Regions from separate parts of the Martinezella sp. CNPSo 3959 genome, predicted to be linked through region 3. Evidence: riboswitches for the same ligand, from Rfam matches in the RefSeq annotation. Region 3 holds a riboswitch; each other region holds the start of a gene.

Region 1 (4,127 bases), on a different contig from region 3:
TCAATTCGTGCCGCGATGCTGCCGATCGATGAGAGGCATATAAACTATTTTTAGAGATCGCATGGTATCTCGTAAGGACTTCGACCATGCCGCCGCAGCTCATCCATCGCGGCGCGCTGCGAAGACTGGGAATCGCCATGGAAGTCGAAGCACATCTGATCTCGCTAATACGTGTCCTCGGCCAGGTGGCGATTATTGTCTATGCCTATTCCTGGGTCATCCGTATCGTCGAGCGCGGCGCTTTGAAATCCGTGGCCGTCGGGCTGTTGTTCGGGCTGGTCGGCATCCTGTCCATGGGCGATCCCATCCAATGGATGCCAGGTGTGATCCAGGATGGCCGGTCGATCCTCCTTGTCCTTACGCCAATCTATGGCGGCCTTTTGGGAACCATTGTCGCTGCGGCAATGATGGCGCTGTTTCGGTACATGGTGGGCGGTATGGGCGCCGTGATCGGCGTTGCCGGCATCGTAATCGTTGCGACCGTGGGCTATGTACTCAGTCTGTTGCCACGGCAATGGACCGGCACGGGCTGGCGGCGATCGGCTCTGTTCGGTCTGGCGACCTGCTCATCCATTGTGGTTGTCTTCCTTTTGCCGTGGGCGGTTGCGCGTGCCCTTCTGATCTCGGCAACACTTCCGGTGACGATCGTCAATATCCTCGGTGTCATGCTGTTGTCGGATCTCTTGCAGCGGGAGCAATATCGCATCGGCATCCAGCGCGCGCTGGAGAATGAAGCGAGCCTCGATCCGCTGACAAAGCTTCCCAATCGCCGCGTACTGCAGCGTGAAGGTGATCGATGCACCAAGGAGGCCGGTATGCGGCGCATCCCCTTCTCGATCATCATGCTCGATATCGATCACTTCAAGAAGATCAACGACAGCTGGGGCCATGCCTTTGGCGACACCGTTCTGGCGCGGTTGGCTGATGTCATCAGGCAAACCGTGCGCAAGACCGACATTGCCGCCCGTTACGGCGGCGAGGAGATCGTCGTGCTGCTGCCCAACACCGATACGCGGGCTGCGGCTGCTGTCGCGGAGAAAATTCGCAAGGACATCGAGGGCACAACCCTGATGTTCGAGCAGGAAGCCGTCCATGTCACAGTCAGCATCGGGATTGCTTGCTCCCTCGAACCGACGACGGATTTCAAACATGTGCTTGAGGCCGCCGACAAGGCACTTTATCGCGCGAAGGCGGGCGGTAGAAATCGCGTGGAACTGGCGGAGGCCGCATAGGCTGGCGGTCATTCCTTCCGCAATGAGCACCGCGCTTCCGCATTTCCTATCCAAGCATCCTTGACGGAACGGGGCAGTCCGGAATAACTGGACGTGACGGTTCCCCAAGGAAGACTCCGCGGGGATTAATAGGGAACACGGTGAGGATGACCCAAGCGGGACCTAGACCGTGGCTGCCCCCGCAACTGTAAGCGGATTGCCGATCATCCGGGAATGACCAGCCTGCTGGTTCTTTCCTGAGGCTTTGAGCCGCGCCACTGCAAGCATGCTTGCGGGAAGGCCGATGATCGTCAGAGATCCGCAAGCCAGGAGACCTGCCGTCGATCACGATCCAATCAGCCGGGCGGGGATGCCCGGAAAGGACAGAGAATGATTGACCTGCGCCTTCGACATTATCCGACATCTATCGGCCTTGATTGGGATCTCCGCAGCCGGCGGCCGTCTTTCTCAGCGCGATCGCGCTGACGCCGCCCCGTTTCCTTAATCCTATCGAGATCTTTCATGCGCCATTTTTTGACGACCATTGCATTTGCACTTGGGCTGACTGGGTTTGCCGGCTCCGGCTTTGCCGCCACCCAATATCCTCTCACCATCAATAATTGCGGGCAGCAGGTCACTTTTGAAAAGGCTCCGGCCAAGATCGTTTCGATCGGCCAGGGCATGACTGAAATCCTCTTTTCGCTCGGCCTTGCCGACAAGATTGCCGGAACGGCGGTCTGGGTCGGCCCGGTTCCGCCGCAATATGCCGAGGCGAACAGCAAGATCCCGCGGCTTGCCGATAACGATCCGAGCTTCGAATCCGTCGTTGGCAAGGCCCCGGATCTCGTCGCGGCCGAATTCGAATGGCACGTCGGCGCGCAGGGTACCGTCGGCAAGCGCCAGCAATTTTCCGAGCTCGGCATCAATACCTATCTTGCACCGACCGATTGTGTTGCCAAGGTCAACGCCGATGGCGGCGACGGCGTGCGCAAAGAACTTTTCACGATGGATCTGGTCTATCAGGAAATCGCCGAGCTCTCGCAGATCTTCGACGTTAGGGATCGTGGCGATGCCCTGATCGCGGATCTGAAAAAGCGCGAGGCGGATGCAGTCGCTTCGATTGCCGCTGCCAAGGCCAAGGATCTTCCGATCGTGTTCTGGTTCTCCAGCAAGGAGGTCAATGGCGATGCCTATATCGCCGGCAAGAACAGCGCGCCAGCCTATATCCTGAAGACGCTCGGCGCCAGAAATGTGGTGACGACGGAAGAGGAATGGCCGATGGTCGGGTGGGAGACTATTGCGCAGGCCAATCCAGCCGTGATCGTCATAGCCACCATGGATCGCCGCCGCTATGCGGCCGACGATCCGAAGGTCAAGGTCGATTTCCTCGAAAAAGATCCCGTCACCAGCCAGCTCGACGCCGTCAAGAACAAGCGTTTTGTCATGATGGATGCGCAGTCGATGAACCCGACCATCCGCACCATCGACGGCATTGAAGTATTGGCCAAGGGCATCAAGTCCTTCGGCTTGGCGCAGTAAGATATGGGTCTCGCCGCAAAACGCAGGACATGGTGGGCGCTCTTGGCGCTCGCCATGGCTGCCGCCATTCTTCTGGCCTTCATGATCAGTCTCGCCGTATCGATCGGCGAGATTTCGATCCCCCTGTCGACGACCGTAAAGGCCGTTTCGAACCGATTGTTCGGAACGAGCTTCGAACTCAGCCGGATCCATCAGGGGATCGTCTGGGACTATCGCCTGAGCCGCGCGCTCGTTGCTGCAAGCACCGGTGCGTCGCTTGCCTTGAGCGGGGTGGTCTTGCAGGCGTTGCTGCGCAATCCGCTCGCCGAACCCTTTGTGCTCGGCATTTCCGCCGGTGCCTCCACCGGGGCGGTCTGCATCATGATCCTCGGTCTTGGCTACGGCATTCTCGGCCTTTCTGGCGGCGCCTTCCTCGGCGCAGTTGCAGCCTTTCTTTTCGTCGGCCTGCTTGCTGCCGGGGTTGGCGGCACGAGCGAGCGCATCATTCTATGCGGCGTCGCTGGTTCGCAGCTTTTCAACGCGCTCACCTCCTATATCGTCACCACCTCGGCCAATGCGGAGCAGGCGAGGGGCGTCATGTTCTGGCTGCTCGGCTCCATGAGCGGCGTGCGCTGGCCGGACGTTTATCTTTCCGGGCCGGTCGCCATCATCGGCTTTGCCGTCTGCATGGCGCATGTCCGCGTGCTCGATGCCTTTATCTTCGGCACGGATGCTGCCGCATCGCTTGGCATTGCGGTCAAGCGCGCCCAAGTCGTTCTGCTGGGCGTGACGGCTTTCATGACGGCAGCGGTCGTCAGTATCGTCGGCTCCATCGGTTTTGTCGGGCTCGTCATTCCGCATGCGGCCCGCTTTGTCGTCGGGCCGAGCCATGACCGACTTTTGCCGGCAGCGGCTCTGGCCGGCGCCATCTTCATGGTCGCGGCCGATATCATCTCGCGGGTCATCATTCCCCAGCAGATTCTGCCGATTGGCGTCGTCACGGCCTTGTTCGGGGCTCCGGCCTTCGCCCTCATTCTCTATCGCGCCCGGAGGACGGCATGAGCATCGCTGTGGACACGGTAACCTTTGCAGCCGGCAATAGCCTCATCGTCAACGGCGTCAGCCTGACGGTGGAAAAAGGCAAGGTGCTCGGGCTCCTTGGGCCGAACGGCTCGGGAAAATCCAGCCTGCTCAGGCTGATCTGCCGGCTGCGGAAGGTCAAAAGCGGGGTCATCCGGCTCGGCGGCAGCGATATTGCCTCGATCTCGCGGAGCGATATTGCCCGTCGCATCGCGCTCGTCGAGCAGCAGGCGACGACCGATACGCAGGTCACAGTGATGGACGTCGTCCGTCTCGGCCGTACGCCCCATCGCGGTCCCCTGTCGGCCTGGAGCGCTC
Region 2 (4,127 bases), on a different contig from region 3:
GCCGCTCCCGGCGCATAATGCGAAGCAAGCATGCCTGGCGCCTCGATGGCAGCGGAAGCCTTCTTCTTGCGCTTCAGTGCCTTACCGGCTACCCGCTCGATCTCGCTCGCCGCCAGCCCACCAGGTCGCAGCAGGCGCATCTCGCCATCCTCAACCTTGACGATCGTCGACTCCACGCCGACAACCGATGATCCGGCGTCGAGAATAAGAGAAATCCGCTCTCCAAGGTCGTCGTCCACATGATCTGCGCTGGTGGCGCTGATCTTGCCCGAGGTATTGGCGCTGGGTGCTGCAAGCGGTCGGTCGAAGGCGCGGATCAGCTCGCCGGCAAAGCCCTGCGGCACGCGGATGCCGACCGTGTCGAGGCCGGCGGTTGCCAGCGGATGGATGCCGCTATCGGGCTTGAGCGGCAGCACCAGCGTCAGCGGACCGGGCCAGAAGGCTTCGGCGAGCTTGCGCGAGATGGGGTCGAAGACCGCATAGCGCTCGGCCATGGCGAGGTCGCTCATATGGCAGATCAGCGGATTGAAGCGCGGCCGCCCCTTCGTCTCATAGATCCGGGTAATGGCGGCGGGATTGGTGGCATCGGCGGCAAGGCCATAGACCGTCTCCGTCGGCAGCCCGATCGGTAGACCCTCGGTGAGAGTCGCTGTCGCAACTTCGATCGCCGTTTGCGGATGTTCGAGAATGTCTATGTGTCGTGCCATGGCCTGCCTGCTTGCAGTTCAGGCCGTTTCTTATGCTCTTCGAGTTTTCGGATCAATCGTCAAAGCTGTCGAATGATGTCGCGGAGCTGCTCGTTGCGGGCGCCGAGGAGAAGAACATTGCGGATGGCGATCTGCGGATCGTGGGTGTGGAACAGTACGCCGTTGCCTCTGACGTCGCGGTTGATCGTCAGTTTCTTGTCTTCGGCCTCCTTGTCCGGATGGATGGCGACAGCGAAATACATCCGCGAATATTTGAGGCTGATGTCTTCGAAGAAGTTTTCCTCCTGGCCGATCCGGGCGAAGAAGTTGGCGATATAGAAAGCCCAGTTCACGTCCTCATAATGCGCGAATTGTGTCCGCGCCGCGGTAACGTGGCAATAGCCGAGATGCGGCGTGTCCTTCAGCGTGTGATGAAAGATGAGCTTCGGGAAGCGGATGGACCTATGGAAATTGTTGAGCCGGTCGTGGGTCTTCTCGCCGGCGTCCCTGAGCTTCAGCGCCGTGCGTTCGGCCACCTGTTCGTGGGTGAGGTATTCCCGCTCTTCCGCCAGCCAATGCGGCCTGCTGCGGTTGATGCGGCCGGTGCGCAGGAATTCGGTGTACCCCGTCGTCGATACCGGCTGCGCCGGTTCGGGCTCGGCGGGCTTCCCAGCGTCGAAATATCTGAGTTTGGCCATGCCGGATCTCGCTATAAAACTCTTTGGTGACATGATGAACCACGGAGCTTGAGCCGAGCTTGATCGCGCCGGATTGAAGGCGCCCCGATAGCGGCTCCGTTGGCGCTTTCTGCCGCCCAATTATTCCCCTGATTACCGGCCGTTCGCCGACCTGTCGCAATCAGGATAAAGCGTCATTGGTGGAATGGATATGCGATGCTTTGACCATCTCCGATGCATGCGCTCAAGCAATTGAATTACCTGTCAATATTCTCAGGATATGCAACCGTCTCATCGCCCTGTTTCGCCTGTCGTCAAATTCGAAGCCGATGTCGCATTGCAGCGCAGCGGCAGACGCGGCCGAGAGCTATGATGATATCAATCTCAAGGTGCCGTCTGCTAGGGAGACGGAGAATTGGGAAGCCGGTCAAAATCCGGCGCTGCCCCCGCAACGGTGGTGGAGTGAGGCATGGCGGATAAAGCCACTGGGCCGATTGGTCTGGGAAGGTGCCATGGGGTCCTGGCAACAGGGCCGCTCCAGAGCCCGGAAACCAGCCTTGGGCACATATGGTTTACTGACCGCGGCGGGCGGTCGGGGCATTGCTTTCGGCCGTCCCCAACGGCCTTGCATGTCCTCTGCTCGTCTTCCGGTATTGCGCAAGGATAGGCAAATGGATATCGGCAGCAAAGTTCTGCGGCAATTGAAGAACCACCGGGCAGGTTTGAGCCTGGAGCAACCCTTCTACACCGATCCGGATTACTTCAAGCTCGACATGGAGACGATCTACTATCGCGACTGGCTGTTCATCGGCCATGATTGCGAAGTGCCGCGGGCGGGCAATTACTTCACCGTCCAGATCGGCGATTATCCCGTCGTGATCGTCCGTGGTCGCGATCAGGTCATCCGCGCCTTCCACAATAGCTGCCGCCACCGCGGCTCGCGCGTCTGTACGACCGAGCGCGGATCGTCGGCAAAGCTCGTCTGCCCCTATCACCAATGGACCTACGAGCTTGACGGCTCCCTGCTCTTTGCCCGTCAGATGGCTGAGGATTTTGACAAGAGCCAGCATTCGCTGAAGCCGGTTCACTGCGAAAGCGTCGCTGGCTACATCTTCATCTGCCTGGCACAGAACGCTCCGGATTTCGCACCGGTTCGCGCCACGATCGAGCCCTACATGGCCCCGCATCATATCAGCGAAGCCAAGGTCGCCTTCCAGAGCACGATCATCGAAAAGGGCAACTGGAAGCTCGTCTGGGAAAACAACCGCGAATGCTACCATTGCGCGGCCAATCACCCCGAACTCTGCCGCACCTTCCCGGAAGCTCCGACGGTTACCGGCGTGCAGGGCGCGATGAGCGATCCCGTCATTACCGAGCACTGGGCGCGCTGCGAAGCCGCCGGCCTGCCGAGCGAATTCAAGATCTCTCCTGACGGACAGTTCCGCACCGCCCGTATGCCGTTGATCGAAGGCGCCGAAAGCTACACCATGTCCGGCCAGAACGCCGTCAGGCGGCCACTCTCGCCCGACGTTACGATCAATGGCATCGGCACCATGCTGCTCTTCCATTATCCGACGACATGGAACCACATCCTTGGCGACCACGCGATCTCCTTCCGCGTCCTGCCGATCAGCGCCGAGGAAACCGCCGTGACCACGAAGTGGCTCGTTCACAAGGATGCGGTCGAAGGTGTCGACTACAATCTCGAGGAACTGACACACGTCTGGACTGAAACCAACGACCAGGACCGCCGCATCGTTGAGGAAAATGCCTTCGGCATCCGCTCGCCGGCCTATGAGCCCGGTCCCTATTCGGAAATCCATGAAGGCGGCGTCATGCAGTTCGTCGAATGGTACACGACTTTCATGATCAACCGGCTGCAGGGCGACCAGGCCAAGCTGTCGGCGGTAGCCTGAGTATGAACATGGCCGTCTCCCATCCGCATCGACACCTCGACCAGATGCAGCCCTGGAACGACAGGCAGCATTTGCTTGAATGTCTCTCGGTCACGCCCGAAGCGCCCGACGTGATGACCTTCACCTTCGGGTCCGACAAGGACAACTGGTTCCGCTATCTGCCGGGCCAGTTCGTGACGCTGGAGCTGCCGACGGCTCCGGAGCCGGTCATGCGCACCTATACGCTATCATCCACGCCGTCGCGGCCCTTCTCTGTCGCCGTGACGGTGAAGGCGCAGAAAGATAGCATCGGCACGCGCTGGATGTTCGAGAACCTGAAGCCGGGTATGCGCATCAAGGCTTTCGGCCCGCTGGGCGATTTCAGCCACATCCGTCATCCGGGCGAGAAATATCTCTTCGTCTCGGCCGGCTCCGGCATCACGCCGATGATGTCGATGACGCGGTATATGTCGGACATAGCACCACTGTCTGACATTACTTTCGTTAATTGCTCGCGCAGCCCGACGGACATCATCTTCCGCTCCGAGCTCGAATATCTCGCCCGCTTCATGCCGAACCTCGATCTCGGCTTCATCGTCGAAGGCTGCGGCCGCACCGATCTCTGGTCGGGGCTGAAGGGCCGCATCGACAAGGCGAAGATCGGCCTGCTGGCGCCCGATTTCATGGATCGCACCATCTTCTGCTGCGGCCCGGAAGTCTTCATGGATGCCGTGCGCTCCATGCTGGAAGCGCACGGCTTCGACATGTCACGCTACCATCAGGAAAGCTTCCAGCCGGCCAATGCGGCGACACCGCTTGCGGAAGTCTCCGACGATGCTTCCGGCGAGGCGGCGACCACGATCCGCTTC
Region 3 (4,127 bases):
GCATGCCGCGCTGTCCTGTCGACATAGGTATCGACGGACATCGGATGCTTGAGGCTCATCAGGCTCGCAAGCCGAAGGGAACGGCCGCCCTCACCATGCGCTGCGGCAATCGCCGCAAGCTCGGTATCGGCAGCCGACAGAAAGAGGATATCACCGGGCGACTGCCCGAGATCGATCGCCTCCTCGCCGTCGTTGATCGTTCCCTTTTGAGCCAGGAGAAGGTGCATCAGGCGTCAGAGTATGCGGTGGCATACCCCCCTCTGTCACTTCGTGACATCTCCCCCACAAAGGGGGAGATTGTTTGGTGCCATGCCTCACCCCAACGACCATCCGAAGCCACTAAAACCTCGGTAGTCAGCCGTTTCGCAAAAACGTAGTCGCGAGCTCCCAATCTCCCCCCTAGTGGGGGAGATGTCCCGCAAGGGACAGAGGGGGGTGTTTCTGGACAAAGACACAGCATCGATCAAACCAGCGCTTCGATCGCTTTGCGCACGATCGTCTCATCCATCTCGTGCAGGCCGATCACGACAAGCCGGGTCGCGCGGGCTTCACCCGGCGTCCAGGCGCGATCGAAATAGGTGTCGATGCGGCTGCCAACAGCCTGAAGCTGCAGGCGCATGGGCTTGCCGGGGACATCGACGAAGCCTTTCAGGCGCAGCACGTCATGCTCGGCAATCACGCCCTTCAGCGCATCGACGAAGGCCGCCGGGTCGGCAATCGGGCCAAGCTCGACAACGAAGCTGTCGAACTCGTCGTGATCGTGCGGCGTGCCGTCTTCATGCTCCAGTTCATGATGGGATTTGCGGTTGACGATATCGTCTTCCGTGCCGATGCCGAGGCCGAGCAGGATGGCGGCCGGCACATCGCCGTTCTTCGCTTCGATAATCGTCGGCTTGCGTGCCGTGCGCGAGGCAACCTCGGCGCGGACGCGGCCGAGACCGTCGACATCGATCAGATCGGTCTTGTTGAGCACGATCAGATCGGCGCAGGTCAGCTGGTCCTCGAACAGTTCTTCGATCGGGCTTTCATGATCGAGCGAGTCGTCCTCGACGCGGGCGGCTTCGACAGCGTCATGATCGTCGGCAAAACGGCCGGCGGCAACGGCGGCACTATCGACGACGGTGATGACGCCATCGACGGTGACATGGGTGCGGATATCGGGCCAGTTGAAGGCAGCGACCAGCGGCTGCGGCAGCGCAAGGCCCGAGGTCTCGATGACGATGTGATCCGGGCGCGCATCGCGCTCCAGAAGCTTCGTCATGGTCGGAATGAAATCGTCGGCCACGGTGCAGCAGATGCAGCCATTGGTCAGCTCGATGATGTCGTCTTCGGTGCAGTTCTCCGCGCCGCAGCCCTTGAGCACGTCGCCATCGACGCCGAGATCGCCGAATTCGTTGATGATCAAAGCGATCTTCTTGCCGCCGGCATTCTGCAGGAGGTTGCGGATCATCGTCGTCTTTCCGGCTCCCAGGAAGCCGGTGATGACGGTAGCGGGAATCTTTTCCTGGTTCATATGCATCAACCCTTCATTTTCAGCGGTAGGCCCGCTGCGATAAAATAAACTTCGGCACTCGCCGCCCCGACCATCTGGTGCAGGCGGCCGGCATGATCGCGAAATTCGCGCGCCATGCGATTCTCCGGCACGATTCCCAAGCCTACCTCGTTGGAGACGAGAACAAGCCTTGATCGTGCGGTCGGCAGAAAGGCGGTCAGGGCGGCAAATTCCGCCGCCATGTCACGCTCGGCCATCATCAGATTGGTGACCCATAGCGTCAGGCAGTCGACAAGCACTGCCCGCCCCTCGGCGTCGACGGCGGCAAGCTGCCCGACAAGATCGATCGGCTCCTCATGCGTTTGCCATAGATCGCCGCGGTCGGCACGATGCTTCGCGATGCGCTCGCGCATCTCGTCGTCCCATGCCTGCCCTGTCGCCACATAGTGACGTTCAAGACCCGTGTCCGAGACCAGGGATTCGGCAAACCTGGATTTGCCGGAACGCGCGCCCCCAAGGACGAAGACTGCTCGGGAAGTCGAAGACGACATACGCTATGCCCGCTCCCAGGCGGAAGCGAGGGTCGGCAGCACATCGCTGGAACCGGAAAACGGGCGCCTACACGCCAAAAACTCGTCTTGCGCCATGACAACCTCCGTGCTGGCAGCGGAACTGACGTCCCAGAACAGGCTCTGTGCCCGGCACGCATGGCAGGTCTCCTGGCTCGCGGATAAGGCGCCGCGACGGGGGCGGACCGAAACCGGTCGCCCCCGATCGTGCGCCAGCGGATCTTTCTCGCCTTCCCGGCAATGCATCATGAAAAGGCGGACGATTCGTAGAATAAGAGGCGTCCAGCCCCGGTTGATCATGATGCCACGCCAGTGGCTTTTTCGACTTGAGCCTGTCCCGCCCCGTTCGCCCCATGCGAACCATCGATGGAATAGGTTTCAAACCGAACGAAAGACCCTGACCGCTCTACAGTCGCGGGGTCGGCTGTGATGAGAACGCCCGGATTGGGTCCGTCCCTCCACATTCCCTTTTCATCCCATGCGGCAGATCGCCGCTCAGGAACCATTCGTTATACCGGCAATGATTAGGCTTTCACTTACCTCAAGTCAATCAAGGGCATGGATGCGACCTGCGCCATCCTGATTACGAAATCGGCTGAAAATTCCCATAAAGCCAACGGCTTTTTTGCCGTATTTCTTTGATGTTAGGAGGTTATAGAGGGTAGGCTCTCGCATTCGAGTAAAACGTATCGTCCGTTTCCCATGTTGCAGAAATTCCAACCGCGACGCCTCGGCGTCTTCTCGGCTCTGTTCGATCTCGGTCGATTCAGGGCATTGCTGCGCCGTGGCGAATTGGGACTTGTCTTCGCCGGAGCGCTGGTGGGAATAGTATCCGGCTGTGCCGTAACGGCGATGAGCTATATCTCGCGCAAGTTTCACAGCGTCATCTACGGCATAACCGACTACGAACGCTTGAGTTCAGCGGCGATGGCAATTCAGGACAAATCCGTATTGTTCATCGCACCGATCGCGGGCGGCATCATTCTCGGCATACTGCTCTATATATTATCCCGCACACGCAAAAAGCCGATGGTCGACCCGATCGAAGCCAATGCACTGCATGGCGGCCGCATGTCGCTGACCGACAGCATCATCGTGGCCGTGCAAAACCTGATTTCCAATGGATTCGGCGCCTCTGTCGGGCTTGAAGCAGGTTACACGCAGCTCGCCGCGGGCATTGCCTCCAAGTTCGGCTACAAGATGCAGATGCGTCGCGCGGACCTGCGCATGCTCGTCGGCTGCGGCGCGGCCGGCGCCATCGCCGCAGCATTCAATGCTCCGCTCACCGGCGCCTTTTACGCCTTCGAGCTGATCATCGGCAGCTATTCGATCGTGACCCTGACACCCGTCGTCGTCTCGGCGCTGATATCGACCATGATCGCAAGACTGCTCGCCGGCGACGACTTCGCCATCGATATCGATCATTTCGGGGCGATCGTTCCGGCTGATTATCTTCCTGCCATCCTGCTGGGTGCCTTCTGCGCCGGTATCGGCATCCTGATCATGCAGGGCGTCGCATGGGTCGAGGAGCTGGCACGCAAAAGCTCGATCGCGCCGCCCTTCCGCCCTGCGCTTGGCGGCTTGGTGGTGGGAACATTGGCGCTGATCTCACCACAGGTTCTGTCTGCCGGCCATGGCGCCCTGCATCTCAATCTTTCGACCGATGTGACGCTGAGCGCACTTATCGGCGTCTTCATCCTGAAATCCCTGGCATCAGCAGTTTCGATCGGCTCCGGCTTCAGAGGCGGACTCTTCTTTGCCTCCCTGTTCATGGGCGCGCTGCTCGGCAAGATCTTCGCTTATTGCGCACCCTATTTCGATCACGCCACGCTGACGCCGGCCGTCTACGCAGTCGTCGGCATGAGCTCGCTTGCCGTCGCGATCATTGGCGGGCCGCTGACGATGACCTTCCTGGCGCTCGAAATCACCGGAGATTTCCCGATCACTGCTCTGGTTCTGGCGGCGGTCATCACCTCCTCGCTGGTGGTGCGCACGACCTTCGGCTACTCCTTCGCCACATGGCGCTTCCACTTGCGCGGCGAGAGTATCCGCAGCGCTCACGATGT

Evidence for each region. Region 3 has a riboswitch for cobalamin ahead of cobU (bifunctional adenosylcobinamide kinase/adenosylcobinamide-phosphate guanylyltransferase). Riboswitches for the same ligand answer to the same signal wherever they lie in the genome.
Region 1: it holds a riboswitch for cobalamin, as region 3 does, so the genes downstream of both, AC13RE_RS20960 (ABC transporter substrate-binding protein) here and cobU (bifunctional adenosylcobinamide kinase/adenosylcobinamide-phosphate guanylyltransferase) in region 3, are expected to answer to the same signal.
Region 2: it holds a riboswitch for cobalamin, as region 3 does, so the genes downstream of both, AC13RE_RS27635 (aromatic ring-hydroxylating oxygenase subunit alpha) here and cobU (bifunctional adenosylcobinamide kinase/adenosylcobinamide-phosphate guanylyltransferase) in region 3, are expected to answer to the same signal.

The regions. Positions count from the first base shown of each region.
Region 1 covers NZ_JBXSOV010000011.1:23,294-27,420, forward strand. The annotation lists gene AC13RE_RS20955 (GGDEF domain-containing protein) at 87-1,232, shown strand; cobalamin riboswitch at 1,313-1,568, shown strand; gene AC13RE_RS20960 (ABC transporter substrate-binding protein) at 1,734-2,750, shown strand; gene AC13RE_RS20965 (FecCD family ABC transporter permease) at 2,754-3,791, shown strand; gene AC13RE_RS20970 (ABC transporter ATP-binding protein) at 3,788-4,127, shown strand, end outside.
Region 2 covers NZ_JBXSOV010000021.1:32,723-36,849, reverse strand. The annotation lists gene AC13RE_RS27645 (L-threonylcarbamoyladenylate synthase) at 1-707, opposite strand, end outside; gene AC13RE_RS27640 (DUF6656 family protein) at 767-1,384, opposite strand; cobalamin riboswitch at 1,734-1,937, shown strand; gene AC13RE_RS27635 (aromatic ring-hydroxylating oxygenase subunit alpha) at 2,035-3,279, shown strand; gene AC13RE_RS27630 (hybrid-cluster NAD(P)-dependent oxidoreductase) at 3,282-4,127, shown strand, end outside.
Region 3 covers NZ_JBXSOV010000001.1:643,366-647,492, forward strand. The annotation lists gene cobN (cobaltochelatase subunit CobN) at 1-227, opposite strand, end outside; gene cobW (cobalamin biosynthesis protein CobW) at 464-1,513, opposite strand; gene cobU (bifunctional adenosylcobinamide kinase/adenosylcobinamide-phosphate guanylyltransferase) at 1,519-2,043, opposite strand; cobalamin riboswitch at 2,185-2,583, opposite strand; gene AC13RE_RS03310 (chloride channel protein) at 2,764-4,127, shown strand, end outside.